2 linked regions of the Gimesia maris genome follow. The protein of the gene in region 1 binds, or shares a complex with, the protein of each later gene. Links are inferred from orthologs where the notes say so. Each region holds a gene or a part of one and is shown in the gene's direction. Other genes may lie near its edges.

Region 1 (11,211 bases):
GAATTTCTTCTTTCAGATGAGGTACCTGCCCCCGTGCAGGTTCGATTCGAATCACGGGGTCGATCAACCCGGTCGGACGAATGACCTGTTCCACCACTTCACCTTCAACGCGTTCCAGCTCCCAGTCTCCCGGGGTTGCAGATACGAATACAGTCTGTTTTCTCCGGGCGTTCCATTCATCAAACGTCAAGGGCCGATTATCCAGCGCCATCGGCAGACGAAATCCATGATCGACCAGGTTCGTTTTCCGGGAACGGTCGCCGGCATACATTGCCCGCACCTGAGAACAGGTCACGTGGGATTCATCCACAAATAACAGGTAGTCTTCCGGAAAGAAGTCCAGCAGTGTATCAGGAGGAGAGCCTGGCTTTCTGCCCGCCAGCGCTCGACTGTAATTCTCGATACCCGGACAAAAACCGACTTCTTCCAGCAACTCCATGTCATAGCGGGTTCGCGCACTCAATCGCTGCGACTCCAGCAGTTTCCCTTCGCTCTGCAGGACCTGGATGCGTTCATCCAACTCCGTCTGAATCTCCTGAATTGCTGACTCAATCCGTTCCTGGGGCAGAACAAAGTGCTTAGCCGGATAAATATAGGCTTCTTTGACAGTACGCAGCACTTCGCCGGTAAGCGGATCGATGATCGCCAGGTTCTCAATTTCATCCCCCCAGAACTCGATTCGGAAGGCAAACTCTTCATACGCGGGCCAGCATTCCACGACGTCCCCACGTACCCGGAATTTGGCCCGTGCTAATTCAACGTTATTTCGGTCATACTGAATATCAATCAACTTTCGCAGCATTTCATCGCGATCGATTTCTTCCCCTACCCGCAGAGGAATCATCATCTCCAGATAGTCTTTGGGAGACCCCAGACCGTAGATGCAGCTCACGCTCGCGACCACAATCACATCGCGACGGCTGACCAGGGCACTGGTCGCCAGTAACCGCAGACGATCAATCTCATCATTGATGGATGCATCCTTTTCAATGTAAATATCACGCTGCGGAATGTAGGCTTCCGGCTGGTAATAATCGTAATAGCTGACGAAATAGCTGACGGCATTTTCGGGAAAGAATTCCTTGAACTCGGAATAAAGCTGTGCAGCCAGCGTTTTATTATGCGAGAGGACCAGGGCAGGGCGGCCCAGTTCGGCAATGACATTCGCCATGGTAAAGGTTTTACCAGAGCCAGTCACCCCCAGCAGAACCTGATCCGATTTACCCGCCTTGATTCCATTAACCAGTCCTGCGATGGCTGCCGGTTGATCGCCCGAGGGTTGGAATTCACTCTTCAGTTGAAACACAGACATGCTCGCTCTCAGTCTCTAGGTTCAGCCCCTGCAGTAAAAAACGACAGGGCACTCAGACGAAAAATAGACTCTCAGTCTGTAGTATTGTAGAACGTCGGCGTACCATTAAGAAAGGGTCTGAGGGTACTCCAGTGAAAGAAGGGAGACTCTGACAAAAGGACACCTGGAAAACGGATTACACTTCCGGCTCCGATTCGTCTTCGACAGGTGATTCCGCCTGTATTTGAGCTTCAGGAACAGATTCAGTAACGTCTGCTTGTTCCTCAGTCGCCTGTTGATCCGGGGAAGATTCGATTGCTTCCGCTGTATCTTCCAGGGGAGGCATCACCCAGATTTCTCCATGCTCGACAGGCTGATCTGCCCGGAAGTGGTGATGGCGTAACAATTCCAGAATCGCCAGAAAGATACCAATAATCCGACTGCGAACTTTTTCACCTTCAAAGAAGCTACTGAAAGTAACGCGCTGCTCGACACGAACACGAGAACCAATTCGTTCCACATAGGTAGAAATGGGAGTATCGTCATACGTAATACTGGAATGCTCTTCCACTTCCTTACGTTTGACAACACGTGCCAGGGCACTGACCAGGTCCCATAATTCGACCTCTTTAATCAGGTCTTCTGAAGGATCTTTACCCGACTTGGGACGCTCATCAGAAAGTCGGGGATAGTGCTCCTGCCATTCCGCAGCATGTTCTTCAAGTGCATTGGCCGCGTCTTTGAATTTTTTATATTCCAGCAGCTGTTGAATCAGATCACTGCGCGGATCATCTATGACTTCCGCGATTTCTTCTTCTTCCGCACGCGGTAGAACCATTCGACTTTTAATTTCGGCCAATGTACTGGCCATCAGGATAAAATCACCCACCAGATCCAGATCAATCAGTTCCAGTACATCCAGAAAGTCATTGAAAGAAGCCGTAATGGAGGCGACAGGCAGGTCGAGAATGTCCAGTTCATTCCGCCGAATCAGGTATAACAGCAGATCCAATGGACCACTGTATAGATTGAGGTCGACCTTATATTGGGCAGTCGTCATAAGATTTTTTCGGGCTCAGTCGTGGAAAACGAACGCTAGAAGAGCATTAAATCGTTTTCTCATTGCGGGTTACAGAATATTCTCGAAACGGGATCGAATCAAATTCGTCGTCAGTTCCCGCTCTTTTGGAGGTTGATACTATCGTTATCGTCAGATTAACCGGTACAAGTTCAAATTTTCCGATTACCTGGCCGTTAAAGAAAAAAATCGGCAAGCCGTAATGACTTGCCGATTTCGAGTTCCTCGTATTACAAGGACACAAAGCAGAAGCGACTCCCGGTTACCCTCAAAAACCAGGAACACCGCCGGTGATCCAGCTGTGGGTTACGCAGCTTTGCGGACAGGCATTTGCAGAATTTGTGGTTCGGGTTCTTCACAGGCAGACAGAAAGTTTTCGAAGACCTGCATATCCAGAGCGGAAGCGGAATGATTCTGGGGATGCCATTGCACGCCGACGCAGAACCAGTCTTCATCGGGAACTTCGATGGCTTCAATCACACCATCCGGAGCAGTTGCCGAAACAACAAACATTTTTGAAACATATTTCACAGCCATATGATGCTGACTGTTCACACGAATTTCACCTGGACCGTACATTTTGTCAACGCGGGTACCGGGTCCGATATTGATAATATGACGCAGGTTGGCTTCCACACCATCACGATGATACATGGCACCAGGAACATCTTCGGTCACATGCTGATGCAGTGTGCCGCCACTGATGACATTCATCAGCTGCATTCCCGAACCAATCGCCAGCAGGGGCATTTTCATTTCCATTGCCATTGTACAGACACGACGATCAAAGTCTTCGCGGCGTAAAGGCATGGCGCGGGAAGCAGGGTGTTTTTCAAATCCCAGACGGATCGGATCCAGGTCTAACGCACAACCGGAAAGAATCAGGCCATCCAGTTGTTCCAGAAATTGTTTCAGGTCATCGTCATCAGCCAGGGGAGGCATCATCACGGGAATACCACCGGCGTCTGTTACAGAATCATAGTATCCGGTAAAGAACCAGCTTAAAGCCTGAGACTCTTTTTGCTCGGGGCGAAAGTCTCCAGTAATTCCAATCAAGGGTTTTTTAGACATCGAATCCATCCTTCACTTCAGTGCACTTCCTGTGCGGTCAAAAAACAATTGGGGTATAACGGGAATTCCCCAGATTCAGCGGATGGAAGGAAGCGACTTGCGTAGAGATTCGCATTCGAAGTGCGTTCGAGCGGATGAAAATCCCCCCTGGTCGAACGTTTAGAAATAGAATCCATTCTCTTTTCGCGGTCCGTTCCTTCGGTCCGTCTGCTACTGATCATTTACAGTAACTTCAAATGATTTGTGTTTTCAACTTTCAAATCACTTGAGTGAGCGGATCTTAGTGGCGTCCCATCATGCTGTCCAGCGAATCGATCATTTTGAGCGAATATTCTGACCTGTTGACCTTCTCATACCATATCTTGTGCAATTGACCCTGGTAGAACCCGAATCTACTGATTCTGCTCACAATTTTTTTTAAAAAATCTAAAAACGGCAAAACGTCTACGGTTCAGGCCGTGCACCAGGCCTCCCTCACACGGTTTCGACAACTTCCTTTTTTGATTCTGCAACAGAGGGCAACGCCGGCAACAGCATCGCCCCCACCGCTGCCAGTATCAGACAGGGAATAATCGCATGGAATGCCCGCTGAGGAATCCCCAGCGCGACAAAGTGACTGGTGATCTTTGCCTGAATCATGCCACCTCCGCCCCAGGCCATCCCCATCGTGATCGCAGACGCGACACCTCCCCCTTTGGGGAACAGCTGATGCGAATAAGAGACCATCGCGGGACTCGTGCCCCACAAGATCAGACCACTGGGAATCAGCAACAGCGTCATCAACCAGATCGGACATCCTTCCCAGCCCAGTACTAGCATGAGGGGAATGCCCAGCAGAGGACAGACAATCATGAATAGCTTTTCATGACCGGATTTGAAGCGAAATGCCATCAACAACATCCCGGCACTGGCCGAAAACAAAAAGACAGACTGGATCAAACCGATCTGAAATGCAGAAATGTCCTGATCTTTCAGAATGAAAGAAATCAGTTTATCCATCGCCATATTGGGAACCAGCCTGAGTGAGCAGACCATAAACAGAAAGCTCGCTAACAGTACGCGTCCCTCCAGCATTTGTGACAGAGACTGCGATTTTTGTTTTCGATCCCGCTCAAACAAAGCCGCCGGTGGTTTTCCAATCCTGTAAAGCAGAAGAATCAGTCCGGCATACAACGGCGCCAGTATCCAGACGCTCGACAGGCCCCACGTGGAAACGATCGCACCGCAGATAATCGGCCCGACCGCCAGCCCCATCGCGCCACCAAACATGAAGAGCGACAGGCTTCGCGTACGTCGTTCCGGAATCAGGGAACCTGCGACCACTGCCGCTTCCGGATGAAAAGAACCGATGCCGATACCCCCCAGCAGTAAAGCCACACACAGAAAAAAGACACTGTTTGCCGGTCCGACCAGCGGCATCATCACTGCCCCCAGAAGTGGCCCGAGCCACAAGATGGATTTGATCGGGTATCGGTCACGGATGTATCCGAACACGGGCTGTGCCAGTGACGATGCCAGCGCATGGATGGTCAGTACGAGGAACAGACCATTTTCCGTTAAAGAATGAACACGTTCGATTTCTCCCCACAAGGGACCAACTACAATTGCTGAAGCATCAACAATGATATGAGTGAGCGTGAGACAAATCAGACTACGATAGGCGTGAGACATTTTCAGGAAAGCTTCAAGGCAGGAATTCGATTCAGAAGTCAGCAGGTATTCTATCGGGCAGGTGACCAGAATGCGAATCGCCCGAGCCGGACAGTCCGCTGTATTCTTATTTCCTGATTCCGCATTAAACAGTTTGTATTGTGATATTTACGAAAACCAGCTATACCATCAGAATCATTGAGTATTCAAAATCAAACTTTATCGAGAGAATTTTCGTTGCAATCTGAAATTGAATGGACCTTTGAGTCAACCAGTGAACTCGATACACAGCGCCTGGGGAAAAAGCTGGCCGAATATCTGACCCCGGGAACGGTCATCGCGTTAAATGGTAACCTGGGAGCAGGCAAAACCCGCCTGGTTCAGGCGATTGCCACAGCACTCGACGTCGATCCGGCTGAAGTAACCAGCCCGACCTTTGTCCTGATCCAGGAATACCAGGGACGGCTTCCCCTGTATCACTTCGACACCTATCGCCTGCGGGATACCGATGAGTTTCTTGAACTGGGAGCCGATGACCTGCTGTACTCTAACGGTGTCTGTCTGATCGAATGGGCCGACAAAGTCAGAGACGTCCTTCCAGGCGATCTCCTGCAAATCAATATCGAGCACTCCTCGCAAACGGCTCGCACATTTCGGTTCCAGGGGCAGGGGCCACGTTCCAGACAGATCATCGCCCGGCTGCAAACGGAATCATTCTGAATTGTTCAATTCGCGACGACACCCAATCTGAATCAGGAAAAAAAACATGACCGTTCAATCGGAACAAAAACTGCTTGTGACAGGGGGAACAGGTCTGGTTGGCAGCCATGTCATTCAACGCGCACGACAGGCGGGGATACCAACAGTCGCACTGGTTCGCTCTCTCGATCAGGCAGAGTACCTGAAAGAATTCGACGCCGAGCTGATTGAGGGTGATTTAACCGATAAAAACTCACTGCGTGATGCCCTGACAGGTGTCACGATCGTCGTCCACACGGCAGCCAAAGTAGGTGACTGGGGAAGTGTCGACGAATATCGAAATACCAACGTCAGAGGTTTAGAAAATCTGCTGACCGCACTCGAAGAACAATGCCTGATCAGACATTTGATTCACATCAGTTCGCTGGGAGTCTACGAAGCCCGCGATCATTATGGCACTGACGAAACAGAGCCGCCCCACGCTGCCGGCATCGATGGATATACACTGAGCAAAATTGAATCCGAACAACTGCTCCGGAAGCATTCCATCCCTTATACCGTTCTGCGTCCGGGATTCATTTATGGTCCCCGTGACCGGACGGTTCTGCCCCGTATCCTGGAGAGATTAAAATCCGGTCGATTCGCGTACCTGGGCAGCCCCGAAAAGCTGATGAATAATACCTATGTCGAACATCTGGTCGATGCCATATTCCTGGCTCTGTTCAACGAAGACGCATTGAGCCAGACATACAATATCACAGATGTCTCACTGGTCAGTAAGCGCGAATTTATTTCCACCATCGCGGAACTGGCTGAATATCCTCCACCTAAGAAAGTAGTCCCTCTGCCAGTCGCCAGAAATCTGGCCCGCGTAATGGAAGGTCTCTGGAGATTTCTGGGCAAAAAACAGGCCCCGATCCTGTCGCAGGCACGCATCAAGTTTCTGGGACTGAACCTGGATTTCAGTTCGCAAAAAGCGCAACAGGAACTGAATTATCAGCCACAAAAAACTTTTCAGCAGTCCATGAGTGCTACCATCGAATGGTTTCGCACTCATCATAAATTACCATAATTCAATTCCGCTTATGAATTCTGCGTAAAATCCATGAGAATGCAGCTGAGTGCTGGAATCTGGCAATTGACCTGCCCCATAGCTGAAAGTTAGAATAGTATCCATGGAAAGTTCACCAACGCAGTCACCTGATCAATCAGACCATCAACGGCAATCTGTTCAGAAACCGTGGTCATGGCGGCGATACATTATCACTTCCACGATCCAAGTCACTGTCTTTCTCCTTTTGTATGTGTTATCCATCGGCCCTTTATTCTGGCAGTGGTACGCTTCATTTAACTCAATGAGTTCGCCATTCTTCGCTGCGTTCTACACGCCGCTCCTGTTGGCGTGTGACCTGATTCCTCCCCTGTCTGATGGAGTGAACTGGTATATCAACCTCTGGATCGGTTGAAAAAATCTAAGTAAAGCTGCTTCGGGCTTTAAAAGAACGATGTAGTAACTCACCTCTTTCTTCTGTAATACTTTGCAGCGACAGTGTGAAATTCAAGCGTACTTTCATCAATCAAAGTACATATCAAAAACCAGAAGTGAAGTATCTTTTGGTAGATTGACAAACCAGATAATCCCCATACACTCAGGGAATGGAATGCTGTAGCAGAGTCCTCTCCAGCTTCCGGAAATCACAAATCTCTCACAGCCAGAGCTGTATTTTGCCTGGATGGCATTTATAAAAGACGGGAGCACGGAATAATATGAGCGACCCCAGACCTTTTGCTCACCTGCATTGTCACACTCACTTCAGTATGCTGGATGGTGCCAGTCGCATCCCCGAAATGGTAAGTAAAGTCAAAGAAGCGGGCATGAATTCGCTCGCGATTACTGACCACGGCAACCTGTACGGTGCGATGGACTTCTATCAGCATTGCCGCAGTCAGGACGTGAATCCCATCCTGGGGCTGGAAGCCTATATCGCCCCCCGGAGCCGTTTTGAAAAAGGGGCTTCGCGAATGAAAGAAGCCAGTTTTCACCTGACACTGCTGGCACAGAACCGGCAGGGGTTCGAAAACCTGATCAAGCTCTCTTCGGCATCCTACCTGGAAGGTTTCTATTACAAACCCCGTATCGACAAGGAAATCCTGGAGGCACACAGTGAAGGCCTGATTCTGCTGACAGGCTGCGCCGCCGGTGAACTGTCACACCACATTCTGGGTGAAGACTGGGAAGAAGCAGAAAAATTATGCGCCTGGTATGAAAAAGTGTTTGGCGACCGAGTCTATATGGAAATCCAGAATGCAGGTCTGGAAATACAGCGGCAGTGCCTGGAAGGAACCGTGGATCTGGCCAACCGCATGGGATTGCCTCTCGTCGCGACCAATGATGCACACTATGTCGATCAAAAAGATGCCGAAGCGCAGGATGTCTTGCTCTGCGTGAGTACACGCGCCGTCGTCAGCGATGAAAAACGCATGAAAATGACCGGTGACCAGTTCTTTGTACGTACCCAGGATGAGATGTATAATGCATTCCCCGGACTTGAAGATGCGGTCGCCAGAACCCAGGAACTTGCAGAACGCGTCGACATCCAGATGTCGGATAAAAAGTTCTACCCGGTATTCCAGCCACCAGATAATTTGACCGACACGCAATACCTGCGAAAACTTTGCGAAGAACGTCTGCCCATAAAATACGGCGACGAATTGACGCAGGCGCACTGGGATCGACTCGATCTGGAGCTCGGCGTGATTGAACAAATGGGTTATTCCAGTTACTTCCTGATCGTCTGGGATTTCGTGCAGTTTGCCGAAAACGAAGGGATCCCCTGTACGGCTCGTGGATCAGCGTGTGGTGCCATCGTCGCATTTCTGCTCGGAATGTCCCAGGTCTGCCCGCTCAAGTATGACCTGCTGTTTGAGCGATTTCTGGATCCCAGCCGTACCGAACCGCCCGATATCGATATCGACTTCTGTCGTGATCGACGCCAGCTGGTGATCGATTACACCAAGCAGAAGTATGGTGAAAAAAGCGTGGCACAGATCGGCACCTTTGGAACATTGAAAGCCAAAGCGGCGATTCGTGACGTAGGACGTGCGCTCGGCGTTCCCCTGGCGCGAGTCAATGAAATTGCCAAGATGATCCCGGAATCATTGGGGATCAAACTGAAAGACGCGTTAAAAGAAAGCCCCGATCTGCAATCTGCCTACGATCAGGATTCGGAGATCAAACGACTGCTCGATCTGGCCATGCAGCTGGAAGGACTATGCCGCAGTGCAGGCACACACGCGGCAGGCGTCGTGGTGGCTGACCTGCCGCTCTCTGAAGTTGTTCCGCTGCAGTCCATTACCGGTAAGACCGACATCATTACACAATGGGATGGTCCCACCGTCGAATCGGTGGGACTGCTCAAGATGGACTTCCTGGGACTGCGCAATCTGACAATTCTGGACAAAGCCGTTCAAAACGTCAAAAAACATCGGGGCATCGATATCAATCCGCATAAGCTCCCCCTGGATGATCAGGAAACCTTTGAACTGCTCCAGCGAGGAGAAACCAAAGGGATCTTTCAGCTGGAAAGTGGCGGGATGCGTGATCTGCTGACCAAAATGAAGCCGGACAAGTTCGAAGATATTATCGCAACTTCCGCTCTGTACCGACCGGGCCCTCTGGAAGGGGGGATGGTGATGCAGTACGTGGATGTAAAAAACAACCGGATCCCGATTCCCAAAGTTCATCCCATTGTCGATGAAATTCTGGATGAGACCTACGGCGTGATGGTCTACCAGGAACAGGTCATGCGGATTCTGAACCGCGTCGGAGGCATCGAACTTTCTGCAGCGTACCGCTGTATTAAAGCGATCAGTAAGAAAAAGCTGAAAATCATTGCCGACTTCAGGGATCAATATCTCGAAGGCGCCAAAAAAAGTGGCGTGGATGTCAAACTGGCAACGGACCTGTTCGAAATGATCGAAAAGTTCGCTGGTTACGGGTTCAATAAATCACACTCGACCGCCTACGGTGGAGTCGCCTACGCGACCGCATATCTGAAAGCGCATTACCCCAAAGAATTCATGGCGGCTTTACTCTCCTGCGGCATGGAAAGTCATGAGCGAATCACCGAACACGTTGATGACTGTCGCCGTATGAAAATCGAAGTACTCCCGCCAGACATCAATCGCTCCGAAGTAGAATTCAGCGTAGATGGTGAAAAGATCCGCTTTGGCATGGGGGCGATTAAAGGGGTTGGCGAACAGGTACTTGAAGCTGTCGTTAAAGAGCGTGAAGAGAATGGCCCTTTTACCAGCCTGTACAACCTGTGTGAACGCGTCGATCCTAAAACCCTCAACAAGAGCACGCTTGAAACCCTGATCAAGGCAGGGGCCCTCAACAGCCTCGGCGGGAACCAGGCGCAGTTAATGCTCACAGTTGAGCGTGCAGTGCAATCCGCCTTGAATATTCATCGCGACCGGGCACGCGGTCAGAAGAGTCTGTTTGGCGACGAAACGGTTGACGAAGAAACCGGTGCAGAAGAAGAAGCATCATTGCCGGAAGCAGAAGACTGGCCGCGCGCACAAAAACTGGGCGCCGAAAAAGAAGTCTTCGGCTTTTATCTCACTTCACACCCACTGGCTGAGATGGGAACCTCGCTTACCAAATATGCTCAAAATCAGACCAATGAACTGGCAGAAATGGATGACCGGGTCGAAGTCATTCTGGCAGGCATGGTTTCTTCGATCAAAATGGCAGCCACGAAAAAACCAAGCAAGAACGGGAACACCCGCTATGTGAACTTTGACCTCGAAGATCCGCACGGACTGGTTCGCTGTATCATGTGGCCCGAACAGTTCGCATCAATGGGCGAGAAGGTCAAGATGGAAGCAATGGTCATTATCAAAGGGAAAATCGACAAACGGGGCAGGGAACCCAATGTTATTGTCGATCAGCTGCTCACCTTGAATGATGCCCGGAAGCAGTTTACCGATCGTCTGGCTATCAATTTTAAGCGCGGAGTACACACCAGGCAGGATATGGTCAATGTTCACGATGTATTGACGCAGTTTCCCGGCCAGACAGAAGTCATTCTGGTCGTCGATTCGGTAGACCAGGAGAAGCCGGGCACACAGCTGCGGTATGTACTCAACCCTCCCGGTAGTCTGCGCGTTTCCTGCAGTAATGAATTTGAAACACAGTTAACTGCCGTCATCGGACAAAGCCATATACATTTCCATACACCGGTCAAGAAAAAAAATACCAATGGAAGTCTGGGCCGGTAACCCTTTTGCATCTACAGACTGTATTTAAAGTACCTGTTCTGCCATTTTTAAAGAAATCTTGGTGTTCCCTGCTGCCGAAAATAAGATATAGTTACGCTGCAATCGGGTCGTTTTGTTGTTCCAGGGACTTAATTGATGA
Region 2 (11,304 bases), 480 kb from region 1 along the record:
CAGAATGCGAAGATCACGTGCCGACATCGCCTGCTCCCGACGAGGCAGTGGATTCAATTCTCCCACCTGTCTAACCGAAAGTGCCCCTGGTTCAAACAGATCCATTAATGCAGTCAGATACGGACTGGCAAATAAGGGCTGTCCTGTAGAGCTGATGGCAGGATAACTCAGAATGAGCCGTTTTGAAAATCGCGTCATCACCTCATAAAACAACAGCATTTCTTCCTGCTGTTGATTAGCGTGACGCTTCAATGAGAGTCCGTACTCATTTAATTCCCCACGGTCTTTTTCACTGTAAAGACAATCCTCCCGATGGCTGCGGGGGAAACTGGCTTCACTGAGCCCTCCTACCAGCAGATAAGGGACACTCAGATTTCTCAATTGAGACGCATCCAGAACCTGAACCCGCCCCGTTTCTTCCGTTTGTAATGCGAGAGTCTGCTGTTCCAGGAGATCCAGCAGTAAACTCCGAAACGTGAGTAAATCCAGGGGAGCGGCTTCCCGCTGATGAAACTGCTCAATCTGGTCTACTTCAGCGACAGCATGAAACAGGAGTTTCTGAAACCGTTCCCAGACCAGTTGATCGCGTTGATCGAGAGCCTCTGTTCCGGGCTCCTCGCTGGACCAGGCTTTGGGCAAGCCAAATTCATTCGCCAGCGAGATCAGTATTTCAATCCACGTCACAAACAGTTCTTTGCCGCGCAATTTTTGAGTTTCACTGGAAAGTCGCTTTGCGAGATGATACGCAGACTCCATTTCCAGCAGTATCGCCTGTCGCTTCGGCTGATCAGGGTAACGGGTACAAAGCTCGTTTGCTTTCCGGTATTCCTTTTCCAGAGCGTTCAAAATATCGGTTTTACCGGAATCGATCTTCAGCTCTCGTAAGATCCGGGAAAGGCAACGCACAGCAGTCCCCGATTTGTATTCGGGCCAGTCTGGTGAAAAATAATTCGAATCCAGAATGGACATCAGACTGTCGAACGACCAGTTATCCAGCTCAATCTGCAGGAAGGTAAATATGGCCCTGATCACGGGAAACCGGGAAAACTCCTGTTCCTGCCCGAGGAAATAAGGAATCCCGGCTGCGGACAGGGTTTCGTGGATCAGGTCGCCGTATTCCAGCGTCGATCGGAATACCAGCGAAATCTCTTCCGGTGGAACTCCCTGCAGCAGTAACTGCTTGATTTCAACTGCCAGTACTTCCAGTTCATTCCGTTGACCGGCGACCGCTAGAACCTTGATTTGTTCTGCAGACGGAGATGGTTTAATCCCTCTAGGATTATCAAATAACGCTTCACAGATCTGAGACCGGGAAGATGCAGGCGCATCACGCTCGCAGGCAACGCAGTGAATCGTTCCCGGCAGTCTGTTTTCAAGAACCTGCCTGGCGACCACAGATTTCGCAAATAAATCCTGGCGTCGTAAATTATTTTCCAGTGGAAGTGAAATCAACAGCCTGCTGGTTCTGGCCGCCAGCAGTTCCAGGATCTCGTACTGTGTATGAGTAAAATCAGCGAAACCATCCAGTACGATCAGATCAAACTGGCCGAAAGGGCCCCACATTCCTTCCTGCAACGCAGTCCGGGCAGACCAGAATCTTCCCTCAGAGTCATAACGTCGCATTTCATGTAATGCGACTTGATATCGATCATAGATTAATGCCAGTTCCTGATCTTTCTGGCGGGAATCTGTTTTTAAACGGCCACATGCCTCGGAAAACTGTTCCGGCCAGATCTCTTCCCGTTTTAATTCAGAAATAAAATGCGAGATCAGATCCAGAAAACCGGTCGTGCCCGCGATGGAACTGAAATACTGAATCTGACCTGCAGCTACCAGGTCGTCCACAATACTCCTGAGCAGGTAGCGTTTGGAGATTTCTGGCAGGGTCTGAACAGGCTGATCGAGCGACTGTAAAATTGTCTCGGCAAAAGCCTCGAAGGTAAATACATGAGGAGCAAAACACACCGGCATTTCCGGGCTGAGTAACTGATCCAGAACCTGCCTGCGTGAACGGACGGTAGGGGAAAGCCAGAGGGTTTTACCGGGAACATGCCGTTTCAGGCCTTCCTGCAACGCACTGCGATATTCATCCAGTAAGCGATCCGTTTTACCGGAACCGGCTATACCTGTCAAAATTTGAACTTCAGGCTGCATGGTAGGTGTTGCCCGGTTTTAAAGCAGAAATATTAATCATCCCCCTGGTGGAAACCCCATTTTTACAATGGTGTCCTCAATTCTCAGATGCATCTGGTCTGAAATGACTAGCAGAGATACAAAAACAGCCCCCGTGCAATGTATCCGGCGGGACCTCAGAATTCAATTTCAGAATGATTTTCAGAAGAAACCGGTTTTAAACTCTCAGTTTAGGGAGCAAATCTTGCCACTGCTTTACAGATCGCCTACACTTATAGAAAAGGAAAGGAAGCTCTCACGAGTTTCGACACCAGACAAAACCTATTCCGACTCTGGAGAACATTCAGTTCCTTCAAGTTTGAATTGTGTTCTGTATATCTCATAAGGAATCGTCCATGCAAAAATTCCGCTTGATCAGTTCGTTCTCTCTCGTCACCCTGATCCTCTTCTCGATCTTTCCGCAATTCAGTTTTGCAGATGAAAAAAGCAGCGAGAAAGAGAAAGATGACGACTATTATCAAATGATGAAACTGTTCGCAGATACCTACGAACAAATTGAACGAAACTACGTAAAAGATATCGACCGTCGTATTCTGGTAGAAGCGGCGATTCGGGGAATGGTGCAGGAACTGGACCAGTACTCGAATTATATCAGTCCCAGAGATCTGTCCCGGTTTAATCAGGTCGTAGAACAGGAATTCGGCGGCATTGGAATTCAGGTTCATATCGACGAAAACAACGGTAGACTGACCGTCATGACTCCCCTGCCTGGGACCCCCGCTTATAAAGCAGGAATTCGTGCCGGCGATGTGATCGACTCAATCGAGGGAAAAACAACCAAAGGTTTTACACTTCCCGAAGCGATCAAAATCCTGAAAGGTCGTGCGGGTGAATCAGTCAGCATGTCTGTGATTCACAAGGGAACCGAAGAGGTGATTCCTTTAACAGTCACACGCGAATTAATCCACGTAGCTACCGTTCTGGGAGACACTTATAAATCTGATGACTCCTGGGATTACATGCTCGACAAGAAAGAAAAAATCGGGTATATCCGACTGACACACTTCAGTCGTCATAGTTCAGAAGAATTACAAGCCGCGATTGAAGACCTGCAGAAGCAGGGAATGAAAGCACTTATCCTGGACTTGAGATTCAACCCCGGTGGTTTGCTTTCTCAAGCAACAGAAATATCGGACATGTTCATCAAATCCGGTAAGATTGTAAGCACACAGGGAAGAAACAGTCGGGACCGTAAATGGGAGGCGACCGCCGAAGGAACTTATGACGGGTTCCCCATGGCGGTGCTCGTCAATCGCTATTCCGCTTCGGCCAGTGAGATCGTTTCAGCCTGCCTGCAGGATCACAAACGGGCGGTCATCGTCGGTGAAAGAACCTGGGGCAAAGGCAGCGTGCAGAATGTGATCGAACTGGAAGAAGGTGACAGTGCCCTCAAGCTGACCACCGCAAGTTATCACCGCCCCAGTGGTAAAAACATCCACCGTTTCCCCGGAGCAAAAGATACTGACGTCTGGGGAGTCACCCCCGACGACAAATACCGTCTGAGGCTCACTGATGAAGAATTAGAGGCATTCGGCGAATACCGCCGTAAACGTGATATTCTGGACCATAACGCCAAACTGGATAACAAATTCAAAGACAAACAGCTTGATCTGGCATTAGACTACATCAAATCTGCTTTGAATGAGGAAACAAAACCAGCGGCCAAGGAAGATGCTCAAAAAGCTGAGAAAAAGGAAGTGGAAAAAGAGAAGAAACCCTCTAAAAAAGCAGCCGCGCTCCCACAACCGGCAAAAGCACCTCTGGTGATTCAAACCACTTAGCGAATGCTTCTGTTGAAGAGATCCTACCAGGTACAGGTCACCATTCGGCCAGACAACCAGATTGCGACTTGAACCACGTTAGCCAGTTATAATACGAAAGCGACTTTCGGGAATCTGTTCGGTCTCGAGGGTCGCTTTTTTATTGGAAATAACGTAAATTCCCCTCTATGAATCAATCTGAAGAATATCTCCTGGCCATCGAATCTTCCTGTGACGAAACCGCCGCTGCGGTGATCACTCGTGATATGCGAATTCTTTCGAATGTCGTCTCTTCTCAGACCCGACTGCATGAAAAATTTGGGGGTGTCGTTCCAGAAATTGCCTCGCGGGCCCACCTGGAACGCATCTTACCAGTCATTGATGATGCACTAAAACAGGCCGAAATCACCCTGGATCAGCTGACTGCTGTAGCAGTGGCAACGGAACCAGGTCTGGTTGGCTCTCTGCTGATCGGTCTGACCGCCGCCAAAACCCTGGCACTCACACTCGAGATCCCTTTGATTGCAGTCAATCACATTGAAGGCCATCTGTTTGCCTGCCAGATGCAGGAAGACCACCCATTGTTCCCCGCGATTGGCCTGGTCGTCAGTGGAGGTCACACGAACCTGTATCACTGTTCGGAAACGCTGCAGTTTGATCTGATCGGCGCAACCATTGATGATGCCGCTGGAGAGGCCTTCGATAAAGTTGCTAAGATTCTTGGTCTGACTTATCCGGGAGGCCCTTCCATTCAAAAAGCCGCGGTTCAGGGAAATCCCAAAGCATTTCCATTCCCTCGAACATTTATCAAAGACCCGGAACTGCGTTTCAGTTTCAGTGGCCTGAAGACAGCGGTATTGTACGAAGCATTGGGAAATCCGGGAGCAAAAAAACAGCCACCGCCTCTCACTGAAGATCGTATAGCTGATCTCGCAGCCAGCTTCCAGGCAACCGTAGTTGATGTTCTGGTTGCAAAATGCCATCAGGCATTAACCCAGTATGATTACTCCACTCTTTGTGTAGGCGGGGGCGTCGCGGCCAATGCCCTGCTGCGAGAGCAGCTGGAGGCAATGACGAAGCAGTCTGGCTTCCATCTGAGCATTGCACCACCTGATTTATGTACCGACAATGCAGCCATGGCTGCGATTGCCTGGCACCATCTGGATCAGGGCCGAATCGCTTCTCTCGATCTGGATGTGAAACCGGGGCTTGTCCGCTGAAATACGGGTACTGGATCAGGGGTTCATAAAACTGAACGTGAAGATTTCAGTCACATTCGTGAACTGAGGCGATAAAGATAATCTGACATACCTTCGGTCCGGCGAAACAACTGCTGCTCCAGTGAGACTGATTCCTTCAGGAATTACTGTTATCACAGGCTGGTTGGCAATTCCGCCGGTATTCTGTACTCCCGTCACGACGGGAGTTTGCCGACCAGTTGAAATTCCGACCTGCCTGGAAACCCGGAAACTGTTAAGTGATTCCCGCGAGCCTTTTGAAAGTTGACCTGCCGGACGTATTCGATTGCGATTCCCCAGGCGACTGGTTTTCTGAGTTTCTTGAGGCTCTGCGGGGATCTGCGATTTCTTGTCACGTCTGCCTTTTTCCAGATTGATTCGAACCAGCTGATCTTCTTTTGACAGAGGAACGATTTTCGTTTCAACAATTGGTTGCTCCGATCCTGCGTAGCGAGTTACTTTCAGCTTCGCTCTCTGTCCCACAATATTCCCGGATACATAGCGGACTCGAACGGTATAGTTTCCCGGGAACCCACTCGCACAAAGATATTCTTCCTTACAGTTTTCCTGCTTCGGACCATACCCGTCATTCAGCAGTACACCACCTCCGGCGGTTAAGGGAGATTCAAAAGAACAAACTGTCCCTTTCGGCTCCTCTACAATCAGATCCAGATCACCATCGCCATTCCAGGTGAGTTCAAGTTTTAAATCACGTTCTAAAGCTGTTTTCCTGGCTGAGCTGACTCGATCTGCCTCTGCTTTTCGCCCCGCCTTATTAAATGACTGTTCCAGATCAGCCAATGCATTTAGTGCTTTTTCATGCCATTGCTGATGATCTTTGATCCAGACGTTCGTCAAGATCCCCGTAGCCGCCCACTCTATGGCTTCTGCATCTTTGAGTTTAATTGCCAGGCGTAAGCCCATGATATAAGGCTCGGGACGGGAGGGCTGAAGTTTTGCCGCCTGCTCATAGAGCTTCAGAGCCTGTTCATCTGCCTCAAACCGGGAAAGATACGCGGCTGAATACACCATGCTGGGTACATCGGTAGCAGAGAAATCGATGCGTGAGAGTAATACGCGCTGAATCTCCTGCTGAGGCCGCCCGACAATTTCCATCGATAAAGCCAGTACGTCATACATCCAAGGCTGCGACTGACCATGAATCAAAGCGGCGTTGATGGCAGCTATGACATGCTCATGTTTGCCAGACTGATGCAGATTGAAAATTAAATCATTTACCAGGTCGGGAGAAGGCTTTCGCTTGGAAAAATATTCATTCCAGAATGCCTGAGGATCTTTGACATTGGCAATTATTGGTGCTTTGAACTCGCTCTTTTTTTCCGGTTCACTATTAACAGAAACGGAGCCTTTCCCCTGGGAACGGCTCCGTGCTGTTAATTTAGATTGTCCAGCGACTACAGGTGGTTTCTGTTTGACACCTACTTGACGGTCACTGGTTTTTTTTTGAGTTGTTCAATCGTGTTGTTATCAAAACGAAAGGGTTTGTCTTCGACCTGAAACTGAGCCTGCGATGCTTTGGTTTCAGTCTCTCCCAGGATGTTATCCAGAATGGCTTTCATCTCTGCATCTTTGATTGACTTCAACTGTGGGGTTTCCGCTTTTTCTTTTGCTTGGGGAATGGGCTGCTGCTTTGTATTTTGCTTGGGCAATCCATTCATCAGCAGCATTTCTGGAGCCACGTTAAATAAACCCTGACCACCACCGCCACCACCGCCGAAGCCACCCTGACCACCGCCACCAAAGCCACCTCCACCGCCGAGGCCACCTTGCTGACCACCCTGCTGGCCGCCAAATCCACCCTGACTTGATCCAACAGAAGACTGCTGTGTGGAGACTGAGATGACCAGGTCGGCAACGGGATAAACCCGTGTACTCAAGATTTCTTCCGCTTTAATACTGGTGGTGATTTTCATCACTTCGTCTTCAACCAGATAGGTCAGACCGATTGGCTTTAAAATAATATTCAACGCACTTTTCAGCTTGATGCCGCTGAGAGCCACATTGACTGGTTCATCAACTGTTAATCCTTCTTCTCCCAGATCGTTCGAATTGATCAGGATTGTAATATTGTGCAATTCAGCAAAGTAAGTCATCACTTCAGACAGAGGGATGTCAGGGAAGTTTGCTTCAGTCTCTTTTTGCAGTTCTTCAAAGATCCGCTGTTCAGCAGGACTGTTACGATGCAGGTCAACGTTAGACCATTTCTTCCGTCGCTCGGTCAACGCGGTCCAGACAGGAGCGGATGGCCAGCGAATGGGAGGCTCATCCGGGAAAGGAACGTGTGAGAGTTCTACCTGATACAAAGTTTCCAGAAAACGGTCTGCACGGAGTGAACGCATCTTGAAGACTTTTGCTAACTGTCCTGCTGCTTCAGAAGTAAACAGAGCTGCGGTCGCAGGCCCATTACCCGGTTCCATATCAACGGCGACACGGGCAACGGCTTCCGCTTCTTCATAGGCATCAAAGTTACCATGCTTACCGTCCTGGATCAGAGATCGCACACGGTCGATCAATTGTTCCAGCTTTTCATCTTCCAGCAGAATCTGATCTACCAGACGTTTCTGTTGTTCCAGCTGAGCCAGTTGCTGTTGTTGACGAATCCGCCGAGTTTCAGCGACTTCCATCTGGCTGCGGACATCCACCATCATGTTACTCAAACGACTTTCGAGTTGCTGACGTAAATCGATATCGATGTCTGAGGTTGATTTCAGGAAGTTCAAAGTCCGTTTCAGAACCCCTAGAGCTCCTTCCGGATTTTCAGCAGATTCCTGCCGGGCTTCTTCAATGGCGTTCTGAACTTCAATCTTCATCTGGGCACCTTTGATTTGACGCAGTTGTTCTACTTTGCTGATGGCGTCATCAATTGGTGGCTGTGGGTCACTTTTAGGAGCAGGTTCAGCTGAAGTATCAGCCGCAGGTTGTTTTATGTCGGCCTGAGCCAGCTGTGCTTTTTGGAAGCGATCTGAGAGTTTCAACAGTGAATCTGCACGGGAATTACCGGGATCCAGCTGCTGCAACAGGTTTCCGTATTTGGCAGCTTGTTCAAATTTACCACTGCGAATGGCATTGGTTCCGGCAAATTCCAGCTGAGCCATGTGTTCTTCGTGTCCGGTACGAGCCAGATTCATCATCCGCTGACCGGCAAAAGCGACTCCCAGTTCCTGTCCAGGCTGCTGATTTAACCAGGGAACCGCCAGGAAGCTGTTTACTGGCTGAGCGACAGGTACTTTAAATTTCCAGATGCCGTCCAGATTTCTGTTTTTCAGTTCTACCGTGAAACCGCTTGAGACGTCGCCTTTTCCGAGATAAATAGTCTCCCGGTCAGTCCTGACAGGTAAAGCGCGGTTGGTATTTAATTCTAACTGGTTGTCTGAGATACGAATTGATTCGGGATAAAATACGGGAGCCTGGATCGCTTTGACGAGTTCTTTACCAACAATGGCCGGTAAATCCTGCTTGCCTGTTGCTTCATCAGAAAGAACAACTCCACCAGTGTATACGCCGAGTGTTCCCAATAGCTGCAGGTCTTTTTTAGGGCCGACTGCATAGCTGTGGACGGGAACATGCTGTTGTGCCAGCTTACCGGTTAATGCTGCCATTTCAGGTAGTGAGATCAGTTTGGCAGAGCTCATTCCATCGCCGATATAGACAATTGAACGTGCCCGCTGATTCTGCAGCCCCTGCAGGACTGTTTTCAATGCAGCTGAAAGATTCGTAGCACCGAGAGGGGCTCGAGCAGCCAGCGATTCGACAGCCAGTTGGGCCTGTCGACTTTTAGGAGCAACGAATTCACTAACAAAGGGAGTACATTGAACGTCAACCGCGTAGACGGCAACATTCGAATCATTGGGGAGTTCATTCAACAGGGATTTGAGCACATCCAGAGCCTGAGTCCGATGCTCGCCTACCTGACTGGCGGACGTATCAAACAGAATCGCAATCTGCTCTCCCGCATGAGCTGGTGCCGGCAGGCGATCCGCTTTGATCTGCAGGGCGTAAAAATGTTCGCCTTCACCATTCTGATAGCTGAGGATCTGGCCAATGTTTGAGATTTCTGGAACCTGCTGTTCAGCAAAACTTTGTGGCGAGCACAACATTAATGTTGAGGCAGCCAGAACAAACATTGAAATTCCAAATCTGGATAGCGACATGATTTCTCTCTCCCGAGTAACTTTAGGCAAGAATGCTTGAACTTAAGCCTATATGGTCGATTGCCAAATTGCGCATTCTCCTCAACTGTGCATTGTATATACAGTCTCGGACACCATTGAAGGAAATTCCCCCGATTTTCTCTTAATTCTCCAAATTTGATGCGAGATGGAAAGGGTTTGTCGGCACGGACTGAAGGATCCGCGTAATTTGCAGTCCGATTATGGGGAAAGTAAGGATCAAAGCCCACTTAGCGAAATCAGCGATTTCAACAAAAGAAGCTGATAAAACAGCTTCGATCTACTCAACTGTTCATATCTGGTATCTCAACTCGGTTCTACTTTCATGTTGAAGGGGATCGGATTGTACTGATTCTTCTCAATAAGCAGACGCGTAAAAGTCGATCTTCCATACAGTCTTACCCCCTTGTTTCCATACACGAACCAACCGTTTTCCGATGAACCGGAAGTAAACACGCGAATACGTGTTGCAGTCAGGCTTCACCAAATCCAGACACTGATTCCAGGCATGCTCTCTCGACCATTCATCATACTAACGTGTTTGATCACGTGCATTGCTGTATTGATTGGGTGGGAAGTTCATTCATCAAAATCAGGCCCCTTGCCTGCCGGGTCAGGAAACCGCCGTACTGTAAGACAAGTCAAAGCTAATAAACCTGCCTTTCGCCCCCCTCAGACCGTAAACTGGAATCTTCCCGTCACGGTCACGGGCTTGAAAAATAAACTGAGCTTTCCACTGTCATTTTCTTCCGACGATGAATACGTACTCATTGTCAACAATCTGGATCGCTCCCCCAGACGCACGAAAACAATCAGCCTGACAGTTAACGACACCGTTGAGGAACGGCCTGCCACAGACTGTTATTTCGAAAACATACCAGAATTAGATTCTGTTGCCCAAACCAGTAGTCTGCACCATGTTTCAATACAGCCCCGCTCTCCTGAAACTGGGGCACTGGTGAGTGAATCAGAGCCTGATCAAGCACTTCTTGAACCTGTCAGGTACTTCAATCTGTTTGTAACCGATGGGGATCTCTCCGACAAAAAACAATACACGCGGCTCGAGGCACGATTGATTCGTCAGAGCGCCCGGGTTGCGATTTATCTGGATAAGCAGCAAAAACCTGAAGAACTGGCTGCCGGACTGGTCAGTGATCTGATTGCGCAGCTTGAGAATCAGGTACTGGACAAGATCAACAGAGAGTGTGGGCCCATACGAGATATTGATGGTAACGGGCGTTTCTGTATTCTTCTCACCCCCTGGTTAAGCAGGCTGCAGGGTGGCAAAACAAAGATCAATGGCTTTGTCCGCCCCAGCGACTTCCGAGACAATGTCGCAGAACCGTTCAGCAATCACTGCGATATGCTTTACCTTAATTCCGCATTGAAACCGGGACACCAGCTACTTGATCTCTTAAGTCATGAAGTGACCCATGCAGCTGTATCCAGTATCCGTACTGCTGGTGGCCACTCTCTGCCAGATGAAGAAGACTGGCTGAACGAAGGTATCGCGCACCTGATGGAGCCTGGCTATACGAATCGTGACTACCGTATCAGTGAGTTTTTCCGGTCACCTCAATCATATCCACTGGTCATCTCCGATTATTATCGCGCACAACTCTGGCGCAACCATGGATGCCGGGGAGCCGTGAATCTCTTTCTGAACTGGTGCAATCAGCGACAGTCGAACAGCCGTTTTGCCAGGCGTTTTACTCATCATCGCTTCACAGGCACTGATAAGATTGAGCAGTTAACTGCCACTCCATTTCCAGAACTGTTTCGTCTCTGGTCTCTGGATCTGGCCAGACAATCGCTGATTTATAATACATTTCAGGCTGCCCCGAACAGGCCTGACCCCCTCATCCACTGTGGCAGATTCATACTTGCCGGGCCAGCTTTTAAAGACTGGAATTTGTCAGATCA

Evidence for each region.
Region 2: the proteins of tsaE (region 1) and tsaD are in contact, whole or in part, in a crystal structure (PDB 6N9A), measured with the Thermotoga maritima proteins. The link is inferred for Gimesia maris from one-to-one orthologs. Residues at the interface, in WP_004082108.1 of Thermotoga maritima: Leu37, Gly38, Lys46, Lys57, Val59, Lys60, Ser61, Thr63, Phe64, Thr65, Leu66, Met67, Val69, Pro71, Tyr82, Arg83, Leu84, Asp86, Asp88, Phe89, Asp93, Ile128, Asp130, Glu131, Arg134; in WP_004082750.1 of Thermotoga maritima: Cys10, Asp11, Arg49, His50, Leu82, Gly84, Gly135, Gly136, Glu154, Thr155, Leu156, Asp157, Asp158, Ser159, Glu162, Asp165, Lys166, Arg169, Leu170, Tyr175, Lys213, Thr214, Leu217, Tyr218, Gln221, Arg222, Asn324.

What each region holds. Positions count from the first base shown.
Region 1 is NZ_CP042910.1:3,144,942-3,156,152, reverse strand. The notes cover bases 4,295-7,068. They hold tsaE (tRNA (adenosine(37)-N6)-threonylcarbamoyltransferase complex ATPase subunit type 1 TsaE), read left to right. Parts: upstream 4,295-5,327; coding sequence 5,328-5,810; downstream 5,811-7,068. Other genes in these bases: GmarT_RS11730 (NAD-dependent epimerase/dehydratase family protein), read left to right, coding at 5,857-6,861; GmarT_RS11740 (MFS transporter), read right to left, coding at 4,295-5,111. Also shown: excinuclease ABC subunit UvrB, read right to left, coding at 1-1,312; GmarT_RS11750 (segregation and condensation protein A), read right to left, coding at 1,488-2,351; GmarT_RS11745 (gamma-glutamyl-gamma-aminobutyrate hydrolase family protein), read right to left, coding at 2,676-3,440; more of GmarT_RS11740, read right to left, coding at 3,915-4,294; dnaE (DNA polymerase III subunit alpha), read left to right, coding at 7,557-11,072; GmarT_RS11720 (hypothetical protein), read left to right, coding at 11,208-11,211. UniProt on the Escherichia coli protein: Required for the formation of a threonylcarbamoyl group on adenosine at position 37 (t(6)A37) in tRNAs that read codons beginning with adenine.
Region 2 is NZ_CP042910.1:2,661,692-2,672,995, reverse strand. Bases 3,291-6,157 are described here. They hold tsaD (tRNA (adenosine(37)-N6)-threonylcarbamoyltransferase complex transferase subunit TsaD), read left to right. Parts: upstream 3,291-4,141; coding sequence 4,142-5,173; downstream 5,174-6,157. Other genes in these bases: GmarT_RS09885 (YfaP family protein), read right to left, coding at 5,189-6,157; GmarT_RS09895 (S41 family peptidase), read left to right, coding at 3,291-3,974. In the rest of the region: GmarT_RS09900 (PD-(D/E)XK nuclease family protein), read right to left, coding at 1-2,154; more of GmarT_RS09895, read left to right, coding at 2,529-3,290; more of GmarT_RS09885, read right to left, coding at 6,158-6,331; GmarT_RS09880 (vWA domain-containing protein), read right to left, coding at 6,631-9,363; GmarT_RS09875 (hypothetical protein), read left to right, coding at 9,983-11,304.